Regions from separate parts of the Muriventricola aceti genome, predicted to be linked through region 1. Evidence: riboswitches for the same ligand, from Rfam matches in the RefSeq annotation. Region 1 holds a riboswitch; the other holds the start of a gene.

Evidence for each region. A riboswitch is a leader RNA that binds a small molecule or an ion and turns the genes downstream of it on or off. The one in region 1 is predicted to bind ZMP and ZTP.
Region 2: another riboswitch for ZMP and ZTP. It lies ahead of OCV64_RS07260 (IMP cyclohydrolase); the one in region 1 lies ahead of OCV64_RS14125 (formate--tetrahydrofolate ligase).

What each region holds. Positions count from the first base shown of each region.
Region 1 is NZ_JAOQKF010000014.1:82,689-86,089, reverse strand. It holds gene OCV64_RS14145 (cyclase family protein) at 1-34, shown strand, start outside; gene OCV64_RS14140 (histidine triad nucleotide-binding protein) at 100-438, shown strand; gene OCV64_RS14135 (DUF4250 domain-containing protein) at 450-623, shown strand; gene OCV64_RS14130 (LysR family transcriptional regulator) at 925-1,860, shown strand; ZMP/ZTP riboswitch at 1,950-2,041, shown strand; gene OCV64_RS14125 (formate--tetrahydrofolate ligase) at 2,095-3,401, shown strand, end outside.
Region 2 is NZ_JAOQKF010000005.1:116,096-119,496, forward strand. It holds gene purM (phosphoribosylformylglycinamidine cyclo-ligase) at 1-787, shown strand, start outside; gene purN (phosphoribosylglycinamide formyltransferase) at 784-1,440, shown strand; ZMP/ZTP riboswitch at 1,475-1,556, shown strand; gene OCV64_RS07260 (IMP cyclohydrolase) at 1,603-2,310, shown strand; gene OCV64_RS07265 (phosphoribosylaminoimidazolecarboxamide formyltransferase) at 2,338-3,401, shown strand, end outside.

The DNA.
Region 1 (3,401 bases):
CTCTCTGGGAGGGCTGCTCCCGGTGGAGGAATAAAAACCTTGGCAATTCTGGCAAAAGGGGGTACAATGGTCTTACTAACAAACAAAGGAGGTTTCCCAATGTCTGACTGTCTATTTTGTAAGATCGCGGAGGGGCAGATCCCGTCCAACAGAGTCTACGAGGACGAGGTATGCTTTGCCTTCCATGACATCGATCCCCAGGCGCCCACCCACTTTTTGGTTATCCCCAAGGCCCATATCGGATCTGTGGCCGAGGTGACAGAGGAAAACGCCGCCGTAGTGGCCCATATTTTCGCAGTCATCTCCAAAGTGACCAAGGAGCTGGGCCTGGACAGCTACCGTGTGGTGTCCAATATTGGGGAGCAGGCGGGCCAGTCTGTCCCCCATCTCCATTTCCATGTTCTGTCTGGCCGGGATATGACCTGGCCTCCAGGCTGAGGGAGAAGGGGATGGTACCGAATGATCCCGCCATCCTCCTCAGCTTCTTGAATACCCGGCTTAGGGATGACGGCTGCACCCTGGAGGAGCTGTGCGCGCAGCTGGATGTAGAGCAGAGCGGGGTGGAGGATAAGCTGGCTGCCATAGGCTACACCTACCATAGAGAGCGCAACCAATTCCTTTGATAGAGGAAGTCGGAAAAAAGGGTTGACAAGAGAGTTAGAATGTGCTAACCTATACGTGGTTAGAGAGAGCTAACTCTCATCCTCCTTACACCTCCCTACTTTCACTTTTCCTGACTGAGGGCGCGCTCTGACCACCAGACGCTTGGGCGGGGCAGGCAATACCGCCGGGCAGACCGGGGCCGTGGATCATTCCACGGCTCCGGTTTTTCTTTCTGTATCAGAAAAAGGAAGATACCCCTTTCCATACTGGGTGAACTGTGATATAATCCTCATAGCTTTTTAGTTATGGGGTGTGCTGTTTATGTTCGTCAAGAATCCGGAATATTTTATGGCCATCGTCAAGGAGCGGAGCATCTCCAAAGCGGCGGAGCGGCTCTATCTCTCCCAACCCTATCTCAGCCAGTATCTGGCCAAGCTGGAGTCCAATCTGGGGGCCGTGTTGCTGGACCGTTCCCACTCGCCCCTGAAGCTGACGCCGGCAGGGGAGGTGTTCCATGCCTATCTGGAGCGCCAGAGTTATTTGGACCGGCAGCTGGTCAGCGACCTGCGGGATCTGCAGAACGAGAAGCGGCCTGTCCTCCACATCGGCGTATCCCCTTGGCGCGGTTCCACCCTTCTGCCCGATGTGCTGCCCCTGTTCACAAAGCAATATTCCGACGTCCAGGTGGTCCTCCATGAGGCGCCGGTGCCCGAACTGGGGGATTTGGCGGCGGGCAGTGTCACGGACTTCTGCATCATGCACATCCCTGGGGATCTGACGGAACTGACCTATGAACTGGTCATGCGGGAGCATATCTTCCTTTTGGCCCACCGGGACCACCCCCTGGTCCGAGGGCTCACCAGTACCTACGACGACCCCATACCCTTCCCCGACCTGCGGCAGCTGGAGCGGGAGCGTATCGTGATGCTGCCTCCGGACTGGCGGCTGTCCAAGCTGCTCCACAATACTTTCTCCGTCCATAACGTGGAGCCCCAGAATATTCTGGTGACCACCAACAACACCACAGCCATCAATCTGGTGGCGGAAAACATGGGCTTCGCCTTTTTACAGGAGAGTGGCATCTCTCGCACCCCATATCTGGATCGGCTGGCCTGCTTTACCATCGGAGAGCCGCCACTGACCTGCCCCATGGCGGTGGTCTACAAGAAAAATGGATTCCTGTCACCGGCGGCCAGAACGTTTATCGACCTGATCAAAGAGTATTACAGCCGCTTTGACCGTCCCGCCAACCTTTGAACAAATATCGGGCCTGATTTTCAGCAAAAGGGACGGAGAGAAACCACACCGCCCCCCTTGACGAGGGAGGAGGCCTATGCTAAACTGAATCCAAGCCCTGCGACTGACGGAAGTGGAGTGACCACGTGGAACAGGGCCCGGCGTGTGAAACGCCATATTGCCGACCGTCTGGGCGCACTATTGCTTAGTGCGCCCTTTTATTTTTGCGGGCGCAACAGGAAGGAGTTATGGAAGATGAAGACTGACATCGAAATCGCCCAGGCCGCGGAGATGCTTCCAATTGGCCAGGTGGCCCACAAGGCGGGGGTCAGCGAGGAACTGCTGGAATACTATGGGCGCTATAAGGCTAAAATCGACATCACCCCCCTGCGGGACAAGGCCCGGAAGGGCAAGCTGATCCTGGTCACCGCTATCAATCCGACCCCCGCCGGAGAGGGCAAGACCACCACCTCCGTTGGGCTGGCTGACGCGCTGAAAAAGCTGGACAAGAACGTAATCCTGGCCCTGCGGGAGCCCTCCCTTGGCCCTGTGTTCGGCGTCAAGGGCGGCGCCGCCGGTGGTGGTTACGCCCAGGTGGTGCCTATGGAGGATATCAACCTCCACTTCACCGGCGACTTCCACGCCATCGGAGCGGCCAATAACCTTCTGGCCGCCATGTTGGACAACCATATCCAGCAGGGTAACGAGCTGGGTGTCGACGTGAAGAAGATCACCTGGCGCCGCTGTGTGGATATGAACGACCGGCAGTTGCGAAATATCGTGGACGGTCTGGGCGGCCGGATGCAGGGTGTCCCGCGAGAGGACGGCTTTGATATCACGGTGGCCAGCGAGATCATGGCGGTCCTGTGTCTGGCCACCGGCCTGAAGGATTTGAAGGAGCGGCTGGCTCGTATCATCGTGGGCTACACCTATGACGACCGGCCAGTGACCGCCGCCGACCTGAAGGCCCAGGGAGCCATGGCCGCCCTGCTGAAGGACGCCATCAAGCCCAATCTGGTCCAGACGCTGGAGAACACTCCCGCCTTTGTCCACGGCGGCCCCTTTGCCAACATCGCCCACGGCTGCAACTCCGTCTCCGCCACTGACACCGCCCTGAAGCTGGCCGACTATGTGGTCACCGAGGCGGGCTTCGGAGCTGACCTGGGCGCGGAGAAGTTTCTGGACATCAAATGTCGGGCCGCCGGACTGACCCCGGACGCGGTGGTCATCGTGGCCACGGTTAAGGCGCTGAAGTACAACGGCGGTGTGCCCAAGGCCCAGTTGGGAGAGGAAAACCTGGAGGCGTTGGAGCGGGGCCTGCCCAACCTGCTCAAGCATGTGGAGAATATCACCCAGGTCTTCGGTTTGCCCTGTGTGGTGGCCATCAACCGCTTTGTCAACGACACCGACAGAGAACTGGACCTGATCCGCTCCAAGTGTAAAGAACTGGGGGTCAACGTGGCCTTGTCCGAAGTGTGGGGCAGAGGGGGCGAGGGCGGTATCCAACTGGCCCAGGAGGTGCTCCGCCTGTGTGAGCAGCCCAAGAAGTTTACCTACGCCTA
Region 2 (3,401 bases), on a different contig from region 1:
CTGCGTGGCTATGTGCGTCAACGACATCATCTGCGGCGGCGCCTCTCCCCTGTTTTTCCTGGACTACATCGCCTGTGGCCGGAATGACCCCGCCCGTATTGCCGAGATCGTCGCCGGCATCGCCGAGGGCTGCCGCCAGTCTGAGTGCGCCCTGGTGGGCGGCGAGACCGCTGAACACCCCGGCGTCATGCCCGACGAGGACTATGACCTGGCCGGCTTCTCTGTGGGCATCGTGGACGAGGAAAATATCATTGACGGCAAGCGCCTGTCCACCGGCGACGTGCTCATCGGACTTGGCTCCACCGGCGTCCACTCCAACGGGTTCTCTCTGGTCCGCAAGGTGCTGGATGTGGAGCACACTGACCTGACCTCCCCCATGGAGGAGCTGGGCGGCCGGAGCCTGGGCGAGACTTTGTTGGCCCCCACCCGCATCTATGTCAAGGCGGTCAAGGCTCTGCTGAAGGCCGGAGTAGATATTCACGCCATCAGTCATATTACCGGCGGCGGGTTCTACGAGAACGTGCCCCGAATGATGACGGACGGCCTCACCGCCCGCATTGATCTCAAGACCTTCCCCAAGCTGCCCATCTTTGATCTGATCCAGCGGAAGGGAAACATCCCGGAGCGGGATATGTACAACACCTTCAACATGGGCCTGGGCATGATCCTGGCCATCCCCGCTGTTCAGGCGGAGCGGGCTCTCTCCACTCTGACGGATGCGGGCGAGAATGCCTATCAGGTCGGCTCTGTGGTTTCTGGCAGCGACGGTGTGGAGTTAGTCAAATGAAAAATATCGCGGTTTTGGTATCCGGGGGCGGCACCAATCTCCAGGCCCTCATCGACGCCCAGGGGCGGGGTGAGCTGATCAACGGTCGAATCACCGCTGTCATTTCCTCCACCCCCAGCGCCTATGCCCTGGAGCGGGCCAAGGCCGCCGGCATCCCCGGCTATGTGGCGGCCCGAAAGGACTACCCCTCCAGCCAGGCCATGACTGCGGCCCTGGTAGACAAGCTGAAGGGATTGGATATCGACCTGGTGGTATTGGCCGGCTTTATGGTCATTCTGACTGGCGAGATGGTCCGCGCCTTCCCCAACGCCATCCTCAATGTCCATCCCGCCCTCATCCCTTCCTTCGCCGGCCCAGGGTGCTACGGCCTCCATGTCCATGAGAAGGCCCTGGAGTATGGGGTCAAGCTGTCCGGCGCCACTGTCCACTTTGTCAGTGAGGAGTGCGATGGCGGCCCCATCGTCTCTCAAAAGGCGGTGGAGGTCCTCCCCGACGACACGCCGGAGGTACTCCAGCGGCGCATCATGGAGCAGTGCGAGTGGCAGCTGCTCCCCCAAGCCGTGTCCCTGTTCTGTCAGGACCGGCTAAAGGTGGAGGGGCGGACCGTCCGTGTTTTGGAGCATCCAGAACACGGAACGCGGAACGCAGAATGAATTTGCTTTTCTTACCCTTTTTTGCTACAATGTAACTGTGCGATATGACTGACGGTAAGTGGAAATGACCACGGGGAGTATCGCGTAATACAAGGCCGACCGTCTGGGCGCACCAATTCACAGAACTGGTGCGCCCTTTTTTTACAACAAAGGAGGAATACTGTGAAGACACATGATCTGAAGGAGATCCTTTCCAACCATCCCTATCCTGGCCGCGGCATCGTCCTGGGCCGCACCGCCGACAACAGCAAGGCCGCCATCGCCTATTTCATTATGGGCCGCAGTGAGAACAGCCGCAACCGGGTTTTTGAGGAAACCGAGGACGGCATCCGCACCAAGGCATTTGACGAGAGCAAGATGGTGGACCCCTCTCTCATTATCTACCATCCTGTGAGGGTGGTAAACGGGGCCACCGTAGTCACTAACGGGGACCAGACCGACACCATCCAGCGGTTCCTTCTGGATGGCAAGAGCTATATCGAGGCCCTTCGCACCCGCTGCTTTGAGCCCGATCCCCCCAACTACACCCCCCGCATCTCTGGTGTGGTGGAGGCCGACGGCAGTTATCAGCTATCCATCCTGAAGTCGGCTGACGGTGATCCCAGCTGCAACCACCGCTACTTCTATGAGTACGACGCCCCTGTGGCCGGCACCGGCCACTTCATCCACACCTATCAGGAGAACCTGGACCCTCTGCCCTCCTTCGAGGGCGAGCCCCGGAAGGTGGCCATCGAGGCCCCGGACGCTCAGACCTGGGCGGAAGAGCTCTGGGCCAACCTGAACCACGACAATAAAGTATCCCTGTTCGTCCAGTACATCGACCTGGCCAGCGGCGCCAGGGAGACCGTCATCATCAACAAGCATGGCTGAACACCGCCAGAAAGGAAGTACGCTCACATGAATGAACTGGAACTGAAATACGGCTGCAACCCCAACCAGAAGCCCGCCCGCATCTTTATGGAGCAGGGCGATCTGCCCCTCAAGGTGCTCAATGGCAAGCCGGGCTATATCAACTTTATGGATGCTCTCAACTCCTGGCAGTTGGTGAAGGCTCTGAAGAAGGCCACCGGCCTGCCCGCCGCCGCCTCCTTCAAGCACGTCTCTCCCGCCGGAGCCGCCCTGGGCCTGCCCCTGTCCGATACCGAGCGGCACATCTATTTCGCTCCAGAAGGAGACCTGTCCCCTATCGCCTGCGCCTATATCCGGGCCCGAGGTGCCGACCGGCTGTGCTCCTTCGGGGACTGGGCCGCCCTGTCTGATGTGTGTGACGGAGACACCGCCCGCTTCCTGGCCGCCGAGGTGTCCGACGGCGTCATCGCCCCCGGCTATACTGATGAAGCCCTGGAGATCCTGAAAATGAAACGCAAGGGCAGCTATAATGTGGTTCAGATCGACCCGGAGTACCAGCCCGCCCCTATTGAGCGCCGCAACATTTTCGGTATCACCTTTGAGCAGGGCTATAACGACCTGGATATCAGCGAGGAGATGCTCTCTAACCTGGTCACCGCAAACAAGGAGCTGTCCCAGCAGGCCAAAAACGATATGCTCCTGTCCCTCATCACTTTGAAGTACACCCAGTCCAACTCCGTGTGCTATGTCAAGGATGGCATGACCATCGGTGTAGGTGCCGGCCAGCAGAGCCGCATCCACTGCACCCGTCTGGCGGGCAACAAGGCGGATATCTGGTGGCTGCGTCAGCACCCCAAGGTTTTGGGGCTGCAGTTCGTAGACCACATCCGCCGCCCTGACCGGGATAACGCCATCGACATCTATATCTCCGACGAGCACGACGACGTGCTGGCCGAAGGCGTGTGGCAGAACACCTTCAAAGTGAAGCCCGATGTGTTGACAGAGCAGGAAAAGAAAGATTGGATCGCCCAGATGTCCGGCGTCACCGTGGGCTCCGACGCCTTCTTCCCCTTCGGGGACAACGTGGAGCGGGCCAGGAAGTCCGGCGTGCA